3 regions of the Pseudoalteromonas sp. SR43-3 genome follow, and region 1 is predicted to be linked to each of the others. Evidence: predicted binding sites of a transcription regulator. Region 1 holds the regulator's gene; each other region holds the start of a gene.

Region 1 (8,295 bases):
GCTATATACCAGTAGACTTTTTAATATGGATACGCTTTTTTGTTTTAGCGTTTTTTTAGGTATGTCATTTTTATGTTTGGTATCCGTTGCCATAGCTACTGATTTACCCTAACTATTTTTGCTGTAGTTTTTTACATTTAAAGCGTTTAATTTATATCAGCAACCATGTAGCAGTACCTAAAAAGGCGAATATACCAACAATATCAGTCACTGTGGTTAGCACCACACTCCCTGCAAGAGCAGGGTCTATATTCATTCTTTTAAGAATTATTGGAATACTTGCACCAGCAACACCTGCCACCACTAAGTTCATAAACATAGCGAAGGCGAGTACGCCACCAAGCATAAAGTCCCACTGCCATAGCGCAATAACACCCGCAATTAATAGTGACCACAAAATACCGTTTAGCGCGCCAATGGCCAGTTCTTTCATCATCAAGAAACGTTGGTTTGTTTGGTTTATATGACCTACTGCAATACCACGGATAACAAGCGTTAATGATTGGCTACCAGCAACACCACCCATAGAAGGGACAATACCGTTAAGCACAGCCAAAATAGGGAGCACATCTAAAGTGCCTTCAAAAAAGCTAGCTACAAAAGCAGCTGCAAGTGCGGTTAGTAAGTTAACTCCTAGCCAAACTGAGCGTTTTTTAGAGCTTTTTAGTACTGGCGCGAATGTATCCTCTTCATCATCAAGACCGGCTAGGCTTAATAAGCTATGCTCGGCATCTTCTCGGATTACATCAACGATGTCATCGATAGTTACACGACCGAGGAGTTGGTCGTTATCGTCCACCACTGGGGCCGATATCCAATTATGACGCTCAAATAATTGCGCTACTTCACTTTCATCCATTGAGATTGGGATAGACTCACAATCTTCATCCATTAAATCGCGGACAATTTTTTCTGGCGGATTAGTTAATAATGTACTCAGCGATAAAGCGCCTATAAAGCAGTTATGTTTATCAACAACATATAAATCATCTGTACCCTCTGGTAACTCACCACGCAGTCTAATATAACGAAGTACAACATCGAGTGTTACATCAGGGCGAATGGTCACCGTATCGGTGTTCATTAGCGCACCTGCTGAACGCTCTTGATATGACAGTGCTTGCGTGGCACGTTCACGGTCTTGAATGTCCATCGCGCTAACAACGTCTTTATAGACGGTATCTGGCAGGCTACGTAATACTTCACCTAAGTCATCGTGGCCCATGTCTTCAGTTGCGGCGGCAATGTGCTTAGGTTCCATTTGGGCAATAATGCCTAAACGAACATCTTCAGATAATTCTTCAAGAACATCACCCTGCACATCAGGATCGACCAATTGCCAAAGCAGTCGGCGAATTTTATGCGGTGATGATTCTAATAATAATGCGGTATCACAAGGAGCCGTTTTTGCGAGCATGCGCCTAACTTGAACAAATTGACCACTATTGAGTGACTTCGTCACCTGCTTTAGTTGCTGTAGTGGATAATCTTGTTCAAAAGCTTCTGGCATTGGCGTCCTTTATAAATTGTTATATTACTTTATGGGGGGAGGTGAGTTAACTGGCGTTACTAACCTATTTATTTTATATATCTGTTTTAATTGAAGCACTAGTAATGCGAATATTGTTTTTATAAAACAGATTATTCTTGTTCATTAAAGCGTTGTGCTATTAATTCTCCAACAGCGTGTAAAGCTTGCTCAGAATCAGGGCCTTTACAAACAACTTTAACTTCTTTTCCTTGGCTACTTTCAAGTAACATTAATGCAAGTACGCTATCGCCTGCTGCTTCTTTGTCATCTTGGAATAATGTGATTGTAGCATCAAATTGTACTGCTAATTGCGCAAGCACAGTAGCTGCTCTGGCGTGTAAGCCTAATTTGTTTTTTATTAAAAAGGTATCTTCACAATGCATAACTTACTCTACCTAAGCTGAACAGGTGATTATTCAGCTATATTATTTTTCTTGTTCGCGATGGCGAATTTTTACATTGGGATGTGTCATTGCAAAACTTTCACCGATAGTTTGCGCTAAATACACAGAGCGATGTTGCCCGCCTGTACACCCAATAGCAATGGTTAAATAACTGCGGTTATTTCGTTCTAAATGCGGTAACCACGTTTGTACAAATGTTTGAATTTGCCATGTGAATTTTTGCACTATGCTGTGATTAGCTAAATAGTCTTTAACCGGTTGATCTAATCCATTTAAAGGCTTTAACTCTGGTTCCCAGTGTGGATTTGGTAAAAAGCGTGCATCAAATACGTAGTCTGCTTCTTTTGGTATACCGTGTTTAAAACCAAACGATTCAAATGTGACAATCAGTTGCTTATCTTTTTTACCTAAAATCTTTTCACGAATAGATTCAGCGAGTTGATGAACACTTAAATCAGTCGTATCTATCATAAAGTCGGCGCGAGTGGTTAATACATCAAGTAATTCTTTTTCATTTTTGATGGCTAAATCAAGCGGCAACGAGTCTATTGATAGTGGGTGTAATCTGCGTGTTTCAGAAAAGCGTTTGATCAATGTCTGATCGTCGCTATCTAAATAAAATAACGTAGGGTTTGCAAAGCCTGGTAAGTATTCAAGAATATCGTTAAATTCATCTTGTTCTTTAGGGATGTTGCGCACGTCTATGCTAACAGCAATTTTATCGTAGCTATCAGACACACTGCGAACTAATGAAGGTAGTAGGTTTACTGGAATATTATCAACGCAATAATAACCTAAATCTTCTACAACGCGCAAAGCAACCGACTTTCCAGAACCAGAACGGCCGCTTATGATAATTAACTCCATTTAACACCCTTTATAAAACTATGATTGATCGACAATAACTTGGTAAAGCTCAGTATCAGATTTTGCACTGCGTAACTGTTTACAAAAATCTTTGTTGTTTAGTTTATCAGCAATGGTTGCTAGAGTCTTTAAGTGCTGCTGGTTATCGCCATCTGGTACGATGAGTGCGACAAAAATATCAACAGGGCGATTATCGATTGCATCAAAGTTTATTGGAGTTTCGCTAACGAGCACTAAAGCCAAAGGCTCTTCTGCACCGCTCATTCTTCCATGAGGAATAGCAATGCCACGTCCTATACCTGTACTACCTAATTTCTCTCTGCTCATTAAAGCATTAAGAATATCTTGTTGCGGTAAATACGGAAGTTTGTCGTGAGCAAGTTCGCTAATGAACTCTAAAATTCTTTTTTTGCTATTAAAAAGGACCGCAGCTTTGCTGCAGTCCTGGCATATAAGTGAACTTAATTTCATCATATTAGTGTCGAGCAAGCTTCTCTTTGTGTTTGATTACTTGGCGATCGAGCTTGTCGATCAATGAGTCAATAGCGGCATACATATCTTGATGTTCTGTAGAGGCAAATAGCTCAGCACCGCTTACGTGTATTGTGGCTTCTGCTTTTTGATTTAATTTTTCTACATCGAGAATGACATGAACATTATTAATATGATCAGAGTGTCTTTCAAGCTTCGCAAATTTAGTATTAATATAGTCTCTTAGTGAATCGGTTAATTCTACGTGACGACCAGTTAAGTTTAGTTGCATAAGCATTACCCTCTTAGTTTAGCGTCTTAAATCAGACTTTTACGCTGATTTGACGGTGGAATAGCAAGAGATTCGCGGTATTTTGCGATTGTACGTCTCGCTACTTTAATTCCTTGCTCAGCCAATATATCCGCTATTTTGCTATCACTCAATGGTTTTGCTGAGTTTTCTGCTGCGATTAATTTTCGGATAAGCGCACGTATTGCTGTAGATGAACATTCACCACCGTTTTCAGTACTTACATGGCTTGAGAAAAAATATTTAAGCTCAAATATACCACGGGGTGTATGCATGTACTTTTGAGTAGTTACGCGAGAAATTGTCGATTCGTGCATTTCTACCATTTCAGCAACATCATTTAAAACCATTGGTTTCATGGCTTCAGGGCCATGTTCAAAAAAGCCTTGTTGTTGCTTAACAATACAATTAGTAACTTTTAATAGCGTGTCGTTTCTACTTTCTAAGCTTTTAATAAACCATTTAGCTTCTTGTAAATGTGAGCGAATAAACTGGCTGTCGCCACTTGATTTTACAGTGCGAGACATTGCTGCGTATTGGCTATTAACACGAATTTTAGGCATGCTATCTGGGTTTAATTCGACAACCCAGCGGCCTTTAATTTTTTTAACTGACACATCAGGAATAACATACTCAGATTCTTCCCTTACAATAGTATCTGCAGGTTTTGGGTTGAGAGTATGTATTAGTGTCATTACTTCTTTAAGCTCTTCTTCTTTGAGCTTAGTTTTTTTCATTAATGTACGATAGTCGCGAGCTGCTAATAGATCAATATGCTCGGTTAAAATCATTTTCGTTTCATTAATATAAGGTGTTTCTTTATCAAATTGATTAAGCTGAATACACAAACACTCTTGTAAACTACGTGCAGCAATACCAACAGGATCAAACAGTTGGATGCGTTTTAATACCGCTTCAATTTCATCAAGTTCGACTTCGTTATCATCTTCGTTTTCTTGATTAAAGCTTTCTAAAATCTCTTCGCAGCTTAGTGTTAAAATACCTGAATCATCGACAGCTTCTACAATAGCAATAGCAATAGCTTCGTCTGTAGGGCTAAATGGCGTTAGTTGTAATTGCCACATTAAATACTCATGGAGCGTTTCAGTAGAGGCGCCTTGGTATATTGATTCGTCTTCAGGCATTGGACCTGATGAGGCTGCAGGAGCGGCACTCATGTACTCATCCCAACTGACATCCATAGCCATGTCGTCACTTAGCGTGTCTTTTGCAAGTGCTTCACCAGTATCTTGTTCGTATTCGCTCGGAGCATCATCAGCAGATGCGCTAACAGTTATGTCATCGGTATCAGCTTTTTGCTCGTTTTTACCAGCAGCGTCTTCGGAATAGTCTGCCTCTTCAACCTCTAATAGTGGATTACTGTCGAGAGCTTCTTGTATTTCTTGCTGGAGATCCAATGTACTGAGTTGCAACAAACGAATAGCTTGTTGCAACTGTGGAGTCATTGTAAGTTGCTGGCCCATGCGCAGCTGTAGTGATTGCCTCATGTATCTCTAACAATCCTTTTATGTTGTTATAATTAATACTAGCAGATGCTTAAAGACATGGCGTAAATGTTACAGCCTAAATTGCTCGCCTAAGTAAACATCGCGTACTGTTTTATCATTTAATACGTGTTCTGGAGTACCTGATGCAATCAGCTCCCCATGAGAAACAATGTAGGCTTTTTCACAAACATCAAGGGTCTCTCTTACGTTATGGTCGGTAATTAATACACCAATCCCACGATTTTTAAGATGTTCTATTATTTTCTTTATATCTAATACCGAAATAGGGTCAACACCGGCAAACGGTTCATCCAGTAATATAAATTTAGGATCTGCTGCCAGCGCTCGTGCTATTTCTACACGACGACGTTCTCCCCCCGATAATGCCATACCTTGGCTATCACGAATGTGTTGTATGCTAAATTCATCTAATAAGTTATTGAGCGTGTCTTCTCTGGCTTGTTTATTTAGTTCTTTGCGCGTTTCTAAAATGGCCATTAAGTTTTGATAAACAGTCAGCTTTCTAAAAATCGATGACTCTTGTGGTAAGTAGCCTATGCCTAATCTAGCACGACTATGCATAGGTAAAAGAGTAATATCGTTATCATCAATAGATATTTTCCCTTTGTCGCTAGGAACAAGCCCTACAATCATATAAAAAGTCGTTGTTTTACCAGCACCGTTAGGGCCAAGTAAGCCAACTATACTGCCAGCTTGTACTTCAAGGCCGACGTTTTTTACAACTTCACGACCTTTATAGCTTTTTGCCAATAGTTCTGCTTTTAATGTGCTCATGGTTGACCTTTATCGCCTTTTTTACTTTTTTTAGTTTCGATCGGTACTAAAATTGTGTGAACACGGTCAGTTGAGTTTTCATCTTTTTCGGCACTGATGAGCTGCTGCTCTATGTCGTAGGTAATGCTTTTAGCATTTATTTTTTGTCCGGCTTGCGATACTTGTGCATTACCAACAAGCGTTAAAAAACGCTTAGATACATCATAACGTACTTCGTCAGCACTGGCGCTCATAGTCGTGCCGTCTGATTGCTTTTCTTCAAAGTGCGCAGGGCTACCTGTGGCAATTAATAATTGTTTATTATCACCAAGTTCATCACGTTTGTGTACTTCGAGGCGATCGGCTGTAATGCGGCGATTACCGTGAATAATCTCAACGTTTTTCTCAAAAATACCCACATTAGCTTTCAATTGACCTTCTTGCTTGTCGGCACTTATTGAAATTTGATTGGCAGCAGGTTGCGTGTTTTGCTCTGCAGCACTACTATTAAACGCTAGTATAAGTGTAGGAATTATAAGTGATTTTAATATTTTATTGGTCATAATATATGGTTCGCGTATGGTTAATTAGTTTTATCACTTCGGTTTTCAAGTCGGCTTCTAGGCCTTTACCGGTGATTTTTAAATTGGGTCCAGTGATAATGACGGGTTGCTCCGAACGCATTGTTAATAACTTTATATCAACCTGAATATTATCAGCATTGATTTTGTCTATCATGGCGTTATCGGTTAAGTTTTTGGCAACCACATTACCTTCTAAAATTAATTGTTTGTCTTCGTATAATGTTGCTTCGTCTGCATTTATTTGCCACGTTTGCTTTTCGTTATATAAAGTAAAAATGGGTTTTTCAAAAAACGTGAAACCTAATTGCTGATATAGTTCCATTTTAGCCGCAGTGACTTTGTGGCTAATTTTACCTTGCTCATCATAGGCTGTCTGTTTGAGCTCAATAGCTATGTAATCAGGCTTGGCAATAACTTCAGGCTCAGTCTGAGGCAAAATATTTGGTTGTGTAAAATAAGGGTACCAAAGCCAAACCATACAGCTAATGAATAAAACGCTTAATATTATGCGCGCTGCATTCATGAACTAGTGCCTTGTGTAGTCAACGCTTTACCATTTTCAAGCATGAGCAAATCGGTGAGTTCTCTCACAGCGCCAAAACCACCAGGCATTTGCGTTACATAATGTGACAAACGCTTAATAAGAGGGTGGGCATCATTTACTGCAACGGCAAAGCCTACTAACTCCATAACAGGCATGTCAGGGCCATCATCACCGATATAAGCAATTTGTTCATCGCTAAGGTTGAGTTTGTCTTTTAATTCTTGATAGGCAATGAGCTTATTTTCTTGGCCTTGATAAATATGCTGTACGGTTAAGCTACTCATACGTTGTTGCACTATTTGTGAATGACGACCAGTAATTACAGCTACTTCAAAGCCACTGTTTATAAGCGCTTTAATGCCAAAACCATCTTTTGTATTAAATGCTTTTAGCTCTTCACCTTGATTACCAAGATAAATACGGCCATCAGAAAATACACCATCAATATCGCATATAAGTAGCTTTACTTTTTTAGCGCGTGCTTTTGCATCATCGCTCAGCGGTTGATAGAGTTCTTCAAATTGCATTTATAACACTCCTGCTTTTAATAGGTCTTGCATATTTAATGCGCCAATAGGTTGGTTTTTCTCATTGACGACGATTAGGCCATTTATACGTTTGTGTTCCATAATATTAAGCGCTTCAGCAGCTAAAATATCTTGTGTAGCCGTAGTACATGACTTAGTCATAACAACATCTATTTGTGTTGTATGAATATCAATTCTTTGTTCTAAAATGCGACGTAAGTCACCATCGGTAAATAACCCTACGAGTTGCTGATTTTCATCAACAATGGCTGTCATACCTAATCCTTTAGCTGACATTTCTATTAGAGCATCTTTAACTGTTTGTGAAACATCAATAATAGGTGTATTTGCGCCGCTGTGCATAACATCTTTTAAAGTAAGTAATAAGCGCTTGCCTAAACTACCACCTGGGTGAGATAGCGCGAAGTCATCAGCTGTAAAGCCGCGAGCTTCTAATAATGCAACTGCCATGGCATCGCCCATCGCAAGCGTTGCAGTGGTACTTGATGTAGGGGCTAGACCCAATGAACAAGCTTCTTTTTCTACTTTAATGCACACATGTACATTAGCAAGGGTTGCCATTGTTGATTGTGTATTGCCAGTCATCGCTATCATTTTGGCACCAAGTCGTTTTAAAACCGGAATGATATTTAAAACTTCGCTGGTTTCCCCTGAATTAGAAATAAGCATAACCACGTCATTTTTAGTGATCATACCTAAATCACCATGACTTGCTTCACCAGGGTGAACAAAAAACGCAGGGCTGCCAGTGCTT
Region 2 (8,295 bases), on a different contig from region 1:
ATAATTTCAACAAAGCTATTTTGTGCAATTTCTTCGCGTTGTAAGTGCTGAAAATACGTAATGTTTTTTATTGATGCGTTGTTTGAAAGTTCACGCTTATAAATACTGTGTAGTAAATAAGTAGTGGCTTCGTTTTGATTGTCAGGGTCGGTAAGTACTGTACTACGGTCTATTTTTACTTGCCCAGTAGGTGAAACAATAGAACCTGCCGCTGGAACTGTACTGCCATTTACTTGCACGCCTTGGCCGGTAATATAAAGACCATTATCTATTAGCGCTTGAGTAGGGCGGTTAATACCTGCGTTATCGGTAAATTCAACTTGGTATAACTCAAAGTTAATATCCCAGCTGCTCTTGTCATCAGGTAACACCCTAAGTGCTGCAAATAGGCTGTCGCTTTTCGTGCCCGAAAAGTCGTAGTAACTGCCGTTATCAATGTGTTCAGCGCTTACTCTAAAACCTACTTTGTCTTTTACTATAGGTGCACTGTAATCAACTAAAACACTGTACTGATCCCATCGTCCTGCAGATACCGTTGCTTTGCCTTTACTGTCGTCAGTTGATGCTTTTTTAGAATGTAAGTTTACAAAACCACCGTTGCGTTGGCTTGAACCAAATAATACCGGTGGCGCGCCTTTTACTACATCTATTTGTTCTATAGAGTTGAACGATAACGGCACACCAAAGCCATTATTACCTGCTTGGCGGCGTGTACCATCTTGGAAAAGCTCACCTAGTTGCCCACGAATAGTAGGTAAACTTGGTGCCCCAAAACCACTGGCTGAATAGGTATTAGGGCTGACTGCAAGTACGTCTTGTAAAGTTGTAATATTGAGTTGTTCTATTAACTCGCTTGAAATTGGTGTTACTGAACGGGCTATATCTCGTAGAGCTAAGTTGTCGCCAAAGGGGCCGTCTACAGTGGCATTTTTAACTGAAAGACCTTGAGATTTAATAACCTGGCCTGCCACCTCAATACGCTCAATTGCGCCTTCTTTTGCTGATTTTGATTCTTTGGCTGCAAAAGCATTAAGTGGTGTATTTAATATGGTGGCTAGGGAAAGTGCTAAATATGCGTGTTTCAAACGTTTTCTCTTTACGGTTAAAATGTTGTTGGCGATAAAGACCGAAAGGATTAAAAATAACTTTCAGTAAAATTTTGATTCTTTTTGTTTTTTAGAACATAACAAAACAGATGCATTATAAAGATGGTAATTAAGTAGTATTGTTTTATTAGTTGATAAAATATTAATACAGCGATTGTACTAGAGTGAATGTAAATATATGCTTTTAATAGAATTTTTAATTATAGACTACTTTTAACCTGCTAACATTTTAAAAGAGTTAACTTTTATGCAGCATTTTTTAAATTACTTAAATAAGCTTCACTTTTAGTACTGCATGGCTTAACTAATGAATTTAATTAAAAATTTTTGAAATAAAAAATAACTTATACGGTCTAGGTTACTTCTACGTTTATTAATATTCATTTAAGGAAATTTTATGACAGGTTCAATGAATTCTGATGTGCAAAACCGTTTGCAGTGGTCACTTTTATCTTTGCGTTTAGGCGTGTTTATTGTAATGGTTATGTGGACATTCGATAAGTTTGTTAATCCTGGGCATAGCGCACGTATTTTTGAACATTTTTACGGTATTAGTGGCTCTACAGATATAGTGGCTTACATTATTGGTGCGGTGCAGTTAGTGCTTGTTTTAGCATTTTTAGCGGGTATTAAAAAACGCATTACTTATGGTGTGATTTTTGTGATGCATGGTTTGTCTACGCTTTCATCTTATAACCAATACATTGATGGCTTCAACAACTTATTATTCTTCACTGCATGGCCAATGTGGGCTGCGTGTTTTGCACTTTACTTATTACGCGACCAAGACGTGAAATTTACTGTAAAGTAATAAAGTACATGCAAAAAAATTGGTTATAAGCCATAAGGCTTATAACCAATAAGTACACAGGGAGTGTGTGGAAGTCGGTTTGCGTGTTTACAACTAATGCATAGCGTCGTTGTATTGCTCAGCAAGGCTCTCTTTTTGCCCTTCGGTAAGTGCTTTACCCGCTAATTGAAACACTTCGTGTTCTTCTTCACTTAAATGATGATGTACCAAATGGTGTAGCTTTTTAGCTGCAACTAACCATGCAGACGAGCTCATTTCGGTATCTTCAAGTTGTTCAATTAATTCATCAATTTCGTGATGTTCAGCTACGCTGTGGCGCGCTTTTTCATGAGTTAAGTCATCAAACATAAGTGGGTTATAAAAGTAACGTTCTTCAAATTTTGCGTGATTTTCTAATTCTGTTTTTAGCTCATCCATTAGCGTGTGGCGCTGCTCTGTGTCGCCGTGTGTTTGAATAAGCGCATCTACCAATTCTCGTTGTTTGTCATGGTCATGACGTAGTGCTTCAAAAATATTCATAACTAGTCCTTTTACAATTTATTTGCTTATATCATTAACTAGCAAACTAAATGCCAAATATTAAGTTATTGTATTTTAATAAATTTAATTTAATCTTTTATTCTTTGGCTGCGATCACTGTAAATTTTACAGTGATATGAATGCAATAATTTCAGGCTTTCGCGCAGTTCAATTATAAAAGTGAGTATAAATCCCTACAGAACCTTACAAATATTTACTGGTTGTTTATTTTATTGCAGTGATAAAGTGCCAGTGTTATTTGGGTACAACCTATATATTACTCTCACACATAAATGCAGGTAGCACGTTAACTTAATAGGATAGTTTAAGGATGAACATAAAAAGCCCCGTCGCCGCATTATTGCTGTGCGCTTTACTGAGTGCATGTAGTACAGCCCCGCGTTCTGACCCTAACTTATGCATTGAAGAGGCTGAAATGGTTGATCGAAATGGCGCTCAAACAAGCTCACAGTTTTACAATCAATGCATTAGCGCACAAATTAAAAAGGATGAAAAAAATAACACTTTTTTTGATGCCATCGGTACGTTCTTTTTTGAATTTTTTGTAATGGTGGTAGAAAAGTAAATAGGCTAACTTGCAACTGTAATTTAAAGTAAATAAGTTGCGTAAAAATATGATTAGTTATGAAGCAATTATTGATAGCAATTCCACTTTTTTTATTACTAAGCGCTTGTGCGGCGAAGCCTTACGCAGGCTCGGCAAAATGTATGGAACAAGCAGATATTGCATACGAAACCGATACACGTAAAAATGAGACACTAGATAATGAATGCAAAGCTGCAAAAGTAAATACGCCTAATAAAGAGCTTGAGAATCATGGCTTGGTTGATAGAAGCCTTTTACAGCTAATCGTTAGCTTTTTAAATGGCGTATTTTAATAGTAAAAATATAATTAAATAAGGTATGTATGAGGGAAGAACTAAGAGCAAAAATAATTACCGTGTGCGATAAAAAAATAGCAGTTAAAGGCGAAAATGTAGGGCTTTCTTTTTATGCATTTTTTGCTAATAAAAACGACGACCCAGAGCTACTTATGGAAGCTGCTACTTGGTGGATACACACCCATAAATTAGATCATTTTGTAAAAGCACATAAAATTAAACAGATGGTTTTAGATGGACTTTAGTCAATTAACTGAGCAAGTACTTTTAGCTGTATTTAATCAACAACGACTTGGTTTCTTCCGTTTTCTTTTGCTTTATAAAGTAATTTATCTGCATGCTTAATAAGAACATCTAGTGTGTTTTTTAAAGGGCTACTTACAGAGGCTCCCACACTAAAAGTGATTTTTGTATCACTAGGAAGGTCTTTTATATTACTACAATGCTCGGTAAACCTAGTGGCGAGCTGGTCAAAGATATCTCGAATAGCTAGTTCGTCAACCGAATTTAGTGCAAACAACCATTCTTCGCCGCCGTAGCGGCCAAACTGATGATCACCACTTAGTGTTTCTTTTGCAGCCTTTACAAAGGAAATAAGAACTAAATCTCCAACATCGTGACCAAATTGGTCGTTAACTTTTTTAAAGTAGTCTAAGTCAACAATTGCTATCGTCATTTTACCTTCATCAAGCTTTGCTTCTGCGGCGCGCATTATTCCTCTGCGATTAGGGCTATTTGTTAGATAATCTGTTAATGAAATATCGTGATATTTTTGACGTTGTCGAGCTTGCCGATAAAATAAAAATAATGAAGCAATCACTAAAATAAACGCTATAGCAGCGCTAAGTCGCCAAATTATTTTTTGTTGGTACTCTTCTTTAGCTTGTAGTTCACTAATGTCTTTTGCATACTCTAGTTGCTGTATTTTTTCTTCTTTTTCTTTTACTTCAAACTGTACCTGTAGTGTTTTTATATTACTTTCACTGGTAGCTTCGTAGTGTTTTTTTGTATAAAGGAGCTTTTGTTCAATTGCTTCAAAAGCCTCGACAGTGTAGTTGAGGCGTCGCTTTAGCTCATAGCGTTTACTTAAAAAATCGGCTTTATAAATACTGCGGCTGAATTTATCTAAGTTTAAAAATACCTCATCGTTTGCTTCATTTGCTTGATCAAGTAAATCTAGTTTTATATATATGTCAGCTAACAAAATGAGCGATGCGAGTTGCATGTCGTGTACACCTGCAGAACGAGCAAGCTCAATGTTCTCTTTAGTTAAAGTTAAAGCTTTATCGTAGTTTGCTTGTAAGTACTCAATGCTAGCAATTGAGTATTGGGCAAAGGTTAAGCCTTTTTGCATATTAGCTTTTTTAAAATAGAGCAATGCCTTGTCTAGGTATATTAAGGCATCTTTAGGTTTTTTTATCTCGAGCAATATATTGCCTAAACTCCAATATGCTTTTGCAGTAAAAAGCCCATCTTGTGTTTGCTCATATGCTGCAACCGCTTTTTTTGCATAATATATGGCTTTGTCTTTTTCGTTTAGATAATTATATGCATCGGCTATTTTTCTAAAAAAGTATCCCTGAGATGCTGAGTCGTCATCTTTTAATGCTAATTCTAGCCCTTCTAGTGCAACATTTAGGGTCTTTTTCAATGCATCAGTATCGGTGTAATAGTAAGCAAGTGCTCGTAAAATAATAATTTTTTCTTTAGATGAATGCTGTTGCAAGCTCTCTTCTAATTTTGTGGCTAGCGTGTGTGCTGGAGCTGGGTTTGCATCCCTCGCTAGAGACTTGAGTTGTGATTCGAGAAATAATAAATACACACTTTTTTGGTTTGGTAACTCTTTGTTCTTTAAGTAATAGGATAAGTGAGTATTTAACGCTGAGTATTTTTCTTGTCTAAAAAGTAACTCCGCATACAAAGCGGCCGCTTCTAGATGAAGCTTTTCCCAATTTTGATCTTTGCTTATTTTAAACGCTTGAGTGAGTTTGTCTCCATTTTGAAGATAGTCTAATTCATTTAGTTTTATGTTATTGATGAGAGTTTGAGTCGTGTCAAAGTCTAGCGCATGTGAAGTTGCATTTAATGAATCGCCGTTAGCAGAGGCAAGTTTACTAAAAAGTAAAAATAAAAGGAGAACAATATACTTTGCCCATAAAGTATTACCTAAAATCTTTATTTGTGTATTGTTAACCATGTTAATCCTTTGCTGATTTATTTTTATTATTGAAATACTTTTTCGCATTGCTTAATAAACTTGGGTTTGAACTGTTTCTTATACTCATCATTGAAAAAAATAAGACCATAAACAATATCAATTTAATTAATAAAAGCCAATATTTGTACGTTTTAGTGGTAGCGGTTTATGTGCTTTTGTTAAAAATCTGCGGCTACTTCAAATTCTAATCGTTTAAGTGTAATTGGGTGAGTAAATGCTAAGTATTCTGCATGTAAATGTAACCTATCGGCTTTTTTCCCATAATGTGTGTCGCCTATAATTGGCATGTTTAAACCTAAGCTGTGCGCACAATGCACTCTTAGTTGATGAGTTCGCCCTGTTTTAGGATATAACTGTAATCGGGTAATATTGTTGTTACGCTCTAAAACGTGCCAGGTAGTAAGTGATGGCTTACCGTGTTTATAACATACCATTTGGCGCGGTTTATCATCAAAGTCGAGCACTAAGGGTAAATCAATTACTCCGCTATCCTCAGCTACGTTACCATTAACTAATGCGACATAACGTTTATCTATGGTGCGTTCAATAAACTGCTTTTGCAGTGCTTTGTGCACGCGTTTATTAAGCGCAATCATCAATAACCCAGAAGTCGACATATCTAATCTGTGTACAATTAGTGGCCCTGATGCCTCTGGAAACTGCGTTTTGATTCGCATATAAACTGAGTCATCAATATTAACGCCAGGTACCGATAAAAACTCAGCGGGCTTATTTACCACAAGTAAGTCGTCATCTTTATAAACAATATTTAAATCTTTACCCTGAGCTGGGTTGATAAGTAGCGGGTTATCTTCAACATCTAAACCCTTTAGCATATGCCCAAGTATTGGTTGGCATTTACTGTAACAAGAAGGGTAGTAATTCTTATGCTGCCTAATTGCTGATTTAGGTGCTGCTCCCCACCAAAACTCTGCCATAGCAAGTGGCTTTAAGTCATGTTTATAGGCGTATTGTAATAATTTAGGCGCTGCACAATCGCCAGCACCCGAAGGAGGAGTGTGCTCAGGTAATGCTGCAAAAATAGCATTTAAGTCTGTAGTTTCACCATTTGCATTTAAAAATTGGTACTGTGCAAATAGCTTTTTTTGTAAGCTTTTAGAAAGCGTTTTACGGCGTTTTTTTAAATGAGCAATTTCATCAGAAATATTGATGTGTGTTTGCTGCAGTGACTCGATTATATTTTGCCAATAGGCTTTAAGTGCCAGCAGTTGCTTTTTTTCTACGATGCTTTGCCCTGCAAGCTTATTTTTTAACTGCTCAAAATCACTTTCGCTAAGTTCTAATTCACCTTCAGTACGTTGTATTTTTCGTTGCTGACGACCGGCTTGCATTACTGCTTGTTGAGCTAATAGCGCTTGCTGGTAGCTCTGTGTTGCATCATCAAGTTTGTTATTAACTTCAAGTAGTTGTTCGCTATTTTCTAACTGCTCAATTTGAGCATTAATATCGTTAATTATTTTACTTTGAGCCAAATAGGTATCATCTTGAAGTTGCATGCTAGAAACAGGCGGCACAAAACTAATATTGCCTTTATCACCTTCAATTTGTCCCGAATAAGCACTTAAAAAGCCTAATTGTTGCTTAGCATTTTGCACCACTAAAACCCCAAACATTTTACCTGCATTTTCTGCTTTTAAATGCGTTAACGTTTCAAGTTGTTGCTGTAATTGTTTAGTGGCTGCTACAGCTAATGGTTGCGGCTCGTAATAAAAAGGGAAAGTAAACTTTTCAGGAAGCGCGAGAGCATCAATATTTTGAGAAAATAATGTAAAGCAAGAAGCAGAATTTGACATAGAAGTAAGAGAAAAGCATTCAGTAAAATAATTGAGCGCATAATAACATATTCATAGTTAAGCCACTAAAAATCTCGCACCCGCATATTCATAAACACTTTAAAGCGGACATTCATGTTTTATGTATCAGTATGGGGTCGCAGCAAGCATAGGCGTTTGTTAGTAAAGTCTCAGTAGTAATATATTTATCATTATCAAAATATTTAAGCTTATCGATTCTCAATAATTGAGCGCATTTCGAAACGATGACTTACCTGATAGATCAGAGACGAAAAATCAATTTACAGAATAACTGAATATTTAGGAGTTCTATATTATGAGTCAAAATATCGCAAGTTTTATCACTAAAACCCTCGAACAAGCAGGCGTAAAACGTATTTGGGGAGTAACTGGCGATTCACTTAACGGCATTAGTGAAAGTCTGCGAAAAATGGGAACAATTGAATGGTTAGGAACGCGACATGAAGAAGTTGCCGCATTTGCAGCTGGTGGCGAAGCCCATTTATCAGGCGAGCTTGCGGTGTGTGCGGGTTCTTGTGGGCCGGGTAACCTTCATTTAATTAATGGCTTATTTGATTGTCAGCGTAATAATGTACCAGTATTAGCAATTGCCGCACATATTCCTTCATCTGAAATTGGTAGTAGTTATTTTCAAGAAACCCATCCGCAAGAATTATTTAAAGAATGCAGTGTGTATTGTGAAATGGTGTCGAGCCCCGAGCAAATGCCGTACCTGCTAGAAACCGCAATGCGACAAGCAATACTAAACAAAGGTGTGAGTGTACTTGTGCTACCTGGCGACATTGCATTAAAAGATATGCCTAAAGCTATTAAGCCAAAATGGAACGTGCCAAAACCAGCAACTTATACCCCCGCTTTATCTGATATTGAAGCAATGGCGACTCATCTTAATAAAAGTAAAAA
Region 3 (8,295 bases), on a different contig from region 1:
AGCCATTATCGGGTTTAATTACCGTCGAAATGGATGCATATTTGGTTAATGGTACAAACATTCAACATGTATATAGCTCACATAAACGCCTTAGCCTAAAAGAGCAAAGGGCAGCCCGATAAAGCTACTTTAAATAACATATATTCCTGCATTTACCTGCCTTCAGTAATAACCTCCAAATGACTTTGAGGAGGTTTAAGCCCCTAAGCATACCAAGTTAATATACTTGGTTTACTCGATTACCTTAAATCACTCACACTCTTTCACATAAAGTAAAAGCGCGCTGTACATTACACTGAGTGCCTTTGTTACATCGCTGTCGATAACCGCTTCTGCTGGGTGATGGCTTATACCGCCAGGGCTGCGTATAAACAACATGCCAACGGGGCAAATTGGAGCGATTGCCATTGCATCGTGCCCTGCGCCTGAGGCAAGTGAAGGCGATGCTTGGTTATTGAGTTTACATGCGCTTGAAAACAAATGCTGAATAGTGGTGTCGCACGCTACGGCATCGGCGGCATGCGTCCATTGCCAATCAAGCGTTAAATTGCGTTTGCTTGCTATAGATTGAGCGCTGTTTTGTATGACGCTTAGTAAGTTAGCGAGATCGGTGTCGCTTTGTGCGCGTGCGTCTAGGCTTATGGTTGTTTTGCCTGCAATCACGTTTGTAGCCCCAGGGCGAGACTGTATTTGCCCTACGGTGGCAACTTCGCCATTTTTAGCATTACTTGCTAGTTTTTCAATTTCGGTTACTAATTCAGCGCAGCCTGCTAGTGAATCCTGCCTCAAGTTCATTGGGGTTGTACCCGCATGACCGCTTTGGCCTGTTAGGGTAAGCATGGCGCGCTTTGCTCCTGCGATTGCAGTTACAACGCCTAACGCCTGATTAACCGATTCGAGTACAGGACCTTGTTCAATATGAGTTTCCCAGTAACCTAGTAATTCGTTTTTGTTTAGTGCGGCCTTTGCATAGTCGTTGGGGTTTAAACCAAAGTCGAGCATGGCTTGGCGCATAGTTATGCCGTTTGTGTCTTCAATGTTTAGCCACTGTGGGTCAAATTCGTTAGCGAGGGCTTTTGAGCCAATTAAAGTTGTGGCAAAGCGGGTGCCTTCTTCATCGCAAAAGCCCACTACATCTAAATGAAAGGGCAGGTCGAGCTTTAACTTATGTGCAAGCGCTGCAATTTCTATCCCCAGTAGTACACCTAAAATACCATCAAACGCACCTGCGTTTGGTACGGTGTCGAGGTGCGATCCTATAATTAAACGTTTAGCATGTGGGTTTGATGATTTTAGTCGCCCCCAAAGGTTGCCCACTTCGTCTTGCCACGATTGCATGCCTGCCTCAACCATCCACGATGCAGTAACGGCGTTACACTCTTTGTGCTCTTTTGATAAGTACACGCGGTGAATACCGCCTTGCATTTGCGATAGTGCGCTGAGGGTTTTACAGCGAGATAAAGCGCGTGTTGCGTATTCATCAGCAAGTTCTTTGTCTAATAAAGGGCTGTGTTGTGGGCTTACAATCGTCATGCTAAATCCTTTTTTTATTTATAGTGAGCAAGGGCGGCAATGGCGGCTTCGCCTTTAGGGCCTTTGTAACCGTTGGCATGTAAGCAGGCATCTAAGCTTGCCAATGTTTGTAATACGGCATCTTTACGGGCGTTGTAACCCATGGTGCCAATACGCCAAATTTTGCCATGCAGCGGGCCAAACGAGGTGCCAATTTCTATTCCGAAATCGGTTAGCATTTGTCCGCGTACGTGATCGGCATTAATGCCCTCGGGTATATACACACCCAGTACGTTGTTCATTTTATGTGTTAAATCACCAAATACATTTAAGCCGAGCGCTTGAATGCCTGTTAGCATGGCATCGCCATGTAATTTGTGGCGCGCTACGCAGTTATCCACGCCTTCTTCAATAACAATGCGGGCGCATTCTGAGGCGCAATACAGCATGCTGGTGGCTTCGGTATGATGATTAAGGCGCTCTTCCCCCCAGTAATTCATGATCATGCCTAAATCAAAGTAGTTTGAGCGTACAAATGGCTCTGTGCCGTCGGTATGGTCGGCCGTGCGAATACCTGCCTCTACCTTTTTGCGTTTTTGGATCCAATCGGCGCATTTATCGCTAAGCGTTAATGGCGCAGACCCAGAAGGACCGCCTAAACATTTTTGCAGGCCAACCGAAAGTGCATCGAGTTTCCATTCATCGGCAGGAAGTTCGTTACCCACAATAGAGGCGGTGGCATCACAATAAAATAGTACATCGTGCTTTTGGCAAATATCGCCTATATGCTCAAGAGGTTGGTTCATGGTGGTGGATGTATCGCCTTGTACCATAGCAAGTACATGGGGTTTTACATCAACAATGGCTTTTTCGATTTGTTCTGGCGTAAACACTTCGCCCCACGGCACTTCTATTGTGTGCACCTTTGCGCCAACGCGTTCTGCTATTTCAGCAAGTAGGTGGCCAAAGCGCCCCATAATTGGTACTAGTACTTTATCGCCCGGGCGTAAAATTGAGCATAATACGGCTTCAATACCCGCGCGCGATGTGCCATCTATTAGCATGGTCCATTCGTTTTTGGTTTTAAAAATTTCGCGGTAACGTGCCATGGTTTCGTTCATAAAACCGGTCATTACTGGGTCGTATTGGCCTATAAGCTGTGCCGACATAGCACGTAAAACACGAGGGTCGGCATTAATTGGGCCTGGTCCCATTAATAAACGCTGTGGTGGGTTTAAGGTTTGAACTTGCGTGTTATTAAACATATTTTAGGCTCCCAGAGTCTGAATAAGCATGCGTATGCCGGTTATCATTAAGACAACGGCAAAGGCGCGTTTTAGTTGTTTTTGATCCAGCTTGCTACCAATTTTTACGCCAATAGGCGCAAATAAAATAGTCAACGGAATAATAAGAAAAAAGGCAGGGAGGTTAACCAACCCCCACGTACCTAGGGGAGCATCGGTTGGCGTTGTGCCAATACTTAATAAGGTAATAACGCCAGGTAGTGCAATCAATAAACCAAAAACGGCCGCAGTACCTACTGCAACATGGGCGCGTACATTAAATGCGTTTAGCATAGGTACGCCAATAGTGCCGCCACCTATGCCAATCATTACCGACAAACCACCTACAAGACTTGCCATAACGCCTTGACCAAATTTTCCTGGCAGTTGTTTTACAAGCGCGGGTGCGCCGGCTCTAAATAGCATGTTTAAACTGACTAAAATAGCAATACAGGCAAACATAAGTACCAGTGCATTACCGCGTATTGAGTGCGCTAAGTAGCTGCCTACAACGGCCATAACTAAAATAAATGGTGCCCAGTATTTTATTAGCGCAAGGTCAATATTCCCTTTGCTATGATGCGAGCGAATAGATGAAAGCGAAGTAGGTACTATGGTTGCAAGTGATGTAGCGGTGGCTATCATCATTGCCGACTCTGGGCTTACGCCAAAACCTTGCAGTAAAAAATACAGCACAGGGACGATAACAATACCGCCGCCTACACCAAAAAGTCCTGCTAAAATACCGGCAAAAATACCGGTTGCTATTAAGGCTACTATAATTGGCCATTGATTTATTATTTCTGACATTGTGTTCCTGCTGTAGTTACTGTTGCACGTCCATCTGAACGAGGATCTGTTGCAGCTTCAAGGCTTATAGGTGTATCTAAAATAGCCCCAGCGTGCCCCATCATTTCGTTATTATTATCAACGCTTACCCAATCGTGGTCACGTTGATTTAATTCATGTTCTATATGAAAAACTAACTCTTTTTCAATTTTTAAATTTGTACTCGTATCGCCCCATGTTCGTCCAAGTAACCAACGAGGGTCGCTAATTGCTTGTTTTATAGATTTATTTCGCCACGCGTAGCCTGCAAAAACAGCGGCTTGAGTTTGTGGCTGCCCTTCACCGCCCATTGTTCCGTAAGCAAGTCGACGACCATCGCTAAACTTTGCCAGTGCTGGGTTAAGTGTATGAGCGGGCTTTTTATTTGGTGCAAGGGCGTTGGTATCTTGATTGTTTAAACTAAAGCTTAAACCACGGTTATTCCACACAAAGCCGCCTTCACTCATTAATATTCCGCTGCCAAATTCCCAGTAAATGCTTTGAATAAAGCTGACTAATTGCCCGTTTTTATCTCTGGCTGCCATCCACACAGTATCGCCAGGCTCTGCGTTAAATGGCCATTTTTTGGCTTTGGCCATATCAATATTGTTAGCAAGTTCGCTTAAGCGATTATCGGTTAGTGCGTTTTTATAATCGTCTCCTAATGCTTCAGGGTCAGCCCAAAGGGTAGGGCGATGGGTAAAGCTTTGTTTAGTTGCCTCAACAATTAAATGTGTCCAGTCGGCATCGGTTTTAGCTAAATGCTTTAACTTATTTACGGCACCAATTATTTGTAGTGAATGCACGCCCTGTGTTGGCGCGGGTAAGTTGTAGCAATCAATACCACTGAGGTTTGCATTTAGCGCAGTAACTACCTCGGCTTTAGTATTTGCAATGTCACCTGCGGTAATTGAGCTGCCTGCTTTTGCTAAGTCGGCGGCAAATGAGTTGGCAAGTGCGCCTTCATAAAATGCGTTTAAGCCATGTTTTGCTAGGTATTCAAACGTTGCTGCAAGTTTAGGGTTTTTAAAATGTTGACCTGCTTGCAAGGGCTTGCCATTGGGTATGTAGAGGCTTTTAAACGCCTCATTGGTATTGTTAGCAGTGGCTAGTTTTTCGCAGCCTGCTTGCAAGCTTTTTGTAACTGTAAAGCCCTCGCGCGCAAGCTCAATAGCGGGTGCTAAAATTTTTGACAGTGGTAGTGCTGCGTGCTCATCTAGTTCAAGCGCCTTTTGCCAACCGCGAATTGTACCCGCTTGAGTCAGTGCGCTTAACCCGCCGCGCTCTGGTATTTGCGCGAGCGAGTTATAGGGCGTTGTATTAGTTGCTGCACGGCCGCAGGCGTCAATAGCGGTAGGCGTTTTTTGGTTTGGGTTATCGATAAGCCAAAAGCTGTCGCCACCAATTGAGTTCATATGTGGATATACAACGCTAATAGCAGCGGCAGCCGCTACCATAGCCTCGGTAGCTGTACCGCCTTGTTTTAGTATATTTATACCCGCCTCAGTGGCCGAAAAATGAGACGCGGTAAATGCAATGTTGTGTGTAGTCATGCCGGTGTGTCCTGTTTAAAGTGTGCAGCTAGGTGCTTAACGCAAGCTAGTAGGCTTTTATCGTTACCGTGGCTCATCATTAATGAAAAACCATACGGATGATCATTTGCTAAATCAGCCAGCGGTAAATGCACTTGCGCTGAGCCACTAAGTCCTGCAATTGCCGAAAGCGTAATAATTTGCATGCGTAAGGCGCTTGTGTCGGCGCCTAATTTAGGTGCGGTTGTAGGTGTGGTTGGCAAAAATAAACAGCTGTTTGTATTTAGGTTTTTAGCTATTAGTGTTTGCCATTGGGTTTGTACTTTTAGTGCTTCTTGTTCTTCTTGATCAGTTAGGGCAAGCGACATATTAAAACGTGCCGCAATTGCTGGAGCAAACTGGGGAAGTTGCCCCGGCAATTGAAGCCAGTCTTTATGCGTTTTTGCGATTGCTCGCCCTTGCAGTACTCTAAAACTATCAGCAAGTTCATTTAATAAGCTGCTGTTAGGTAGTTCAAATTCTTTATGGTGCTTAAAATTAGGCTTGGTTTTTTCAAGCAATTGTTTAAGTGGGGCTTGTAAAACAGGGTCAACGAGTTCAAATAACGGCTCGCAAATAACTAAGGTATCAACGTTATTAATAGCTTGATTTGGTAGCAGTACATTACCTACATCGCTTAATAGCTCGGCGCTTTGGGTAAGCCAACCTATGGTATCAAAAGGCGGAGCCAACGGTATTAGGCCGTCTTTTTCAATCACGTTATGGCTTGGCCTTATGCCATATAAACCACAATAGCTGGCGGGTATTCTAATTGAGCCGCCGGTGTCGGTGCCTAAGCCAATATCAGCTAAGTTAGCAGCAACTGCAGCAGCAGACCCCATACTCGAACCACCGCAAGCATGCCCTTTTAATTTAGGATTTTGCGCAGCGCCATAATGTATATTATTACCCTCTAAGCTATAAGCCAGCTCGTCAGTATGGGTAAAGCCTATAAAGTTACAACCAGCGGTCATGAGCTTATTAACCGAGCTTGCCGTATTTTGAGCCGGTTTAGCTGTTTTAAACCAGTGTGGGTTGCCTGCGCTGTTACGCTCGCCCTTTACTGCAAATACATCTTTTACAGCTAAGCGATTGTTTGCAAGCACTCCAGAGTGGTTTGTTTGCCACAGGGTAGGACCGTGATTGCAAAATATACCTTTGTTGTTTTTTTTATCACTCATTTGCAGCTCATTATTATAAAACTGACCAAGTACTTACTTATTAAGTTAAGAGTGATTAAAAAGCGGGCTGGTTATTATTATTATGAATACCAATTTTATTAAAAACATGATCATTTTATCGGATTAAATAGCGCACTCACTGCGTCATTTTCTTCGCGTTATAATAGATCACTAATTTAATGCAATTGCTAAGGCTCCGCTTTTTAATCGGTAGTTTTGATTTTATAGTGCTTAGACTAAGCAAGAGGAATGCCATAAATTAAAATCCTGTCCAACTGGTCAGGTTTTGTTGGGTTGTATGAGATTTGTAAATGTGGTCTGTAGAAATAGTGAGATTAAAATGAGCTAAAACAGACCAACTTGGTGCGCAGATGCACCAAGTTGGTCTCTATTTATATGGTTTTGAGTGCTAAATAAGGGGCGTTTTACTGATGATTAAACCGTTAATATCGGCGTAAACCCAATTGTTAGGTTCAATAGTAGTGCTAAGCATGGTAACAGCTTGGTTTTTATCACCAAAGCCGCGCTTTAAGGTACTACGCGGTGTAGAGCCTAGCGCCATTACAGGTAAGTTCATCGTGGCAAGTATTTCTATATCTCGGCAACAGCCATTTATTATTACGCCTTCCCAGCCATTATTTAGGGCACGCTCAGCCATAATATCGCCTATAAACGCAAAGCGTTTGCTCGCAAACCCGTTTATAACCAATACTTTACCTTCACCATTTTCATGCAATATATCGGCGGCAAAAGAGTTGTCTTCTGGGCAGGTAACGGTAACTACTTTGCCATAAAACGTGGTTTTTTTACCAAAGTGATAAAGGCCGCTGTCTGCTACTTGCACGTTATCGCGATGATCGTCAAATAAATCGGGTGTAGTAAAGGATGTCATGGGTTAAGTCTCACTTTGCTCAGGTATTTTAAGACCAATACCTTTTAAAATTATGTGGGCAATTGATTGCGTAATTTGTGCCACATCGGTTTCGTCGTACTCTAATTTGTTCATTACGAGTAAAACCTCAGCCTGAAAGTCGGCGTAATATTGCGTGGTAGACCAAATAGTAAAGAGCAAATGGTAGGGATCAACCTTATCCATTTTATCAGCGTCCATCCATGCTTGAAGTACATCAACCTTTTGTTTAACCCAAGGGCGGGTATTGGTTCTAAAGTAGTTTTGTAAATAGGGTGCACCGCGCAGTATTTCACTGGCAAATAAGCGAGATTGCATTGGCTGATTTACGGCCAGTATTACTTTGCTTTTAATATAGTTATAAAGCACGGTAGCTGGATCGTCGTTAATTGTGACGTTATCGAGCCCTAAGTTCCAATTAGCTATTATGCGGTCAATCACAGACTCGTACAGACCATCCTTACTTTTAAAGTAATACAAAATATTAGCTTTTGGCACCTGCGCTTCTTTAGCAACCATGCTCATACTTGCTCCGTCGTAACCTAATTGCGAAAACAATTGCTCGGCGGCATCTAAAATTAGTTTTTGGTTTTTCTCGCGTGTGACTTCTTTTTTATTTGGCTTTATTTGTGTGGTCATTATAAAGTTTGCGTGTTTAACGTATTGATTGATTGTAGCTTTACTGACCAAAAGGTCAATTACTAAAAAGGGTGAATGCTAAAAACAAATGAGAGGTTTAAGCTATTAACTTTAGGGTCTGTTGATCTTTGCGGATTAAAATTTGTTCAAACTAGGGGCTATTTAATCGCGGCGCGAGATTTGTAACCTAGTGGGCTAAGTAAAAACCGAGCAACAAAGAGTAAGTAGCCCCTAGGAAGAACCCTTTGGGCTGAGGGATCCCCACTTTATCCAGCGGCCTCTTTTTCGTAATTCAAAATAAAGTTTTTTAAACTTTTTTCTATATAGCTTTGTGTAATACGTCTCTTACATAGCTTTATGACTTGCTTGGC

Evidence for each region. The regulator sigma-54, encoded in region 1, starts transcription at its own class of promoters, with help from an activator protein. The targets are predictions, from matches to a motif close to GTTGGCACGNNNNTNGNNT.
Region 2: the regulator sigma-54 is predicted to act here: its motif matches at 2,476-2,494, upstream of H5088_RS12825 (hemerythrin domain-containing protein).
Region 3: the regulator sigma-54 is predicted to act here: its motif matches at 6,614-6,632, upstream of H5088_RS16575 (amidase family protein).

Annotation. Positions count from the first base shown of each region.
Region 1 is NZ_JACJEC010000003.1:248,322-256,616, forward strand. Features, by position in the region: gene mgtE (magnesium transporter) at 152-1,510, opposite strand; gene H5088_RS05600 (HPr family phosphocarrier protein) at 1,642-1,914, opposite strand; gene rapZ (RNase adapter RapZ) at 1,957-2,802, opposite strand; gene ptsN (PTS IIA-like nitrogen regulatory protein PtsN) at 2,821-3,273, opposite strand; gene hpf (ribosome hibernation promoting factor) at 3,278-3,565, opposite strand; gene H5088_RS05620 (RNA polymerase factor sigma-54) at 3,592-5,091, opposite strand; gene lptB (LPS export ABC transporter ATP-binding protein) at 5,161-5,886, opposite strand; gene lptA (lipopolysaccharide transport periplasmic protein LptA) at 5,883-6,428, opposite strand; gene lptC (LPS export ABC transporter periplasmic protein LptC) at 6,418-6,972, opposite strand; gene kdsC (3-deoxy-manno-octulosonate-8-phosphatase KdsC) at 6,969-7,520, opposite strand; gene H5088_RS05645 (KpsF/GutQ family sugar-phosphate isomerase) at 7,521-8,295, opposite strand, start outside.
Region 2 is NZ_JACJEC010000010.1:69,416-77,710, reverse strand. Features, by position in the region: gene H5088_RS12835 (TonB-dependent siderophore receptor) at 1-1,085, opposite strand, end outside; gene H5088_RS12830 (hypothetical protein) at 1,504-1,917, shown strand; gene H5088_RS12825 (hemerythrin domain-containing protein) at 2,011-2,436, opposite strand; gene H5088_RS12820 (hypothetical protein) at 2,768-3,022, shown strand; gene H5088_RS12815 (hypothetical protein) at 3,082-3,336, shown strand; gene H5088_RS12810 (DUF6500 family protein) at 3,366-3,584, shown strand; gene H5088_RS12805 (GGDEF domain-containing protein) at 3,617-5,536, opposite strand; gene H5088_RS12800 (RluA family pseudouridine synthase) at 5,716-7,371, opposite strand; gene poxB (ubiquinone-dependent pyruvate dehydrogenase) at 7,688-8,295, shown strand, end outside.
Region 3 is NZ_JACJEC010000019.1:2-8,296, reverse strand. Features, by position in the region: gene H5088_RS16600 (hypothetical protein) at 1-122, shown strand, start outside; gene H5088_RS16595 (allantoate amidohydrolase) at 250-1,533, opposite strand; gene H5088_RS16590 (alanine--glyoxylate aminotransferase family protein) at 1,548-2,777, opposite strand; gene H5088_RS16585 (sulfite exporter TauE/SafE family protein) at 2,781-3,605, opposite strand; gene H5088_RS16580 (gamma-glutamyltransferase family protein) at 3,593-5,176, opposite strand; gene H5088_RS16575 (amidase family protein) at 5,173-6,375, opposite strand; gene H5088_RS16570 (putative 4-hydroxy-4-methyl-2-oxoglutarate aldolase) at 6,785-7,267, opposite strand; gene H5088_RS16565 (TetR/AcrR family transcriptional regulator) at 7,271-7,924, opposite strand.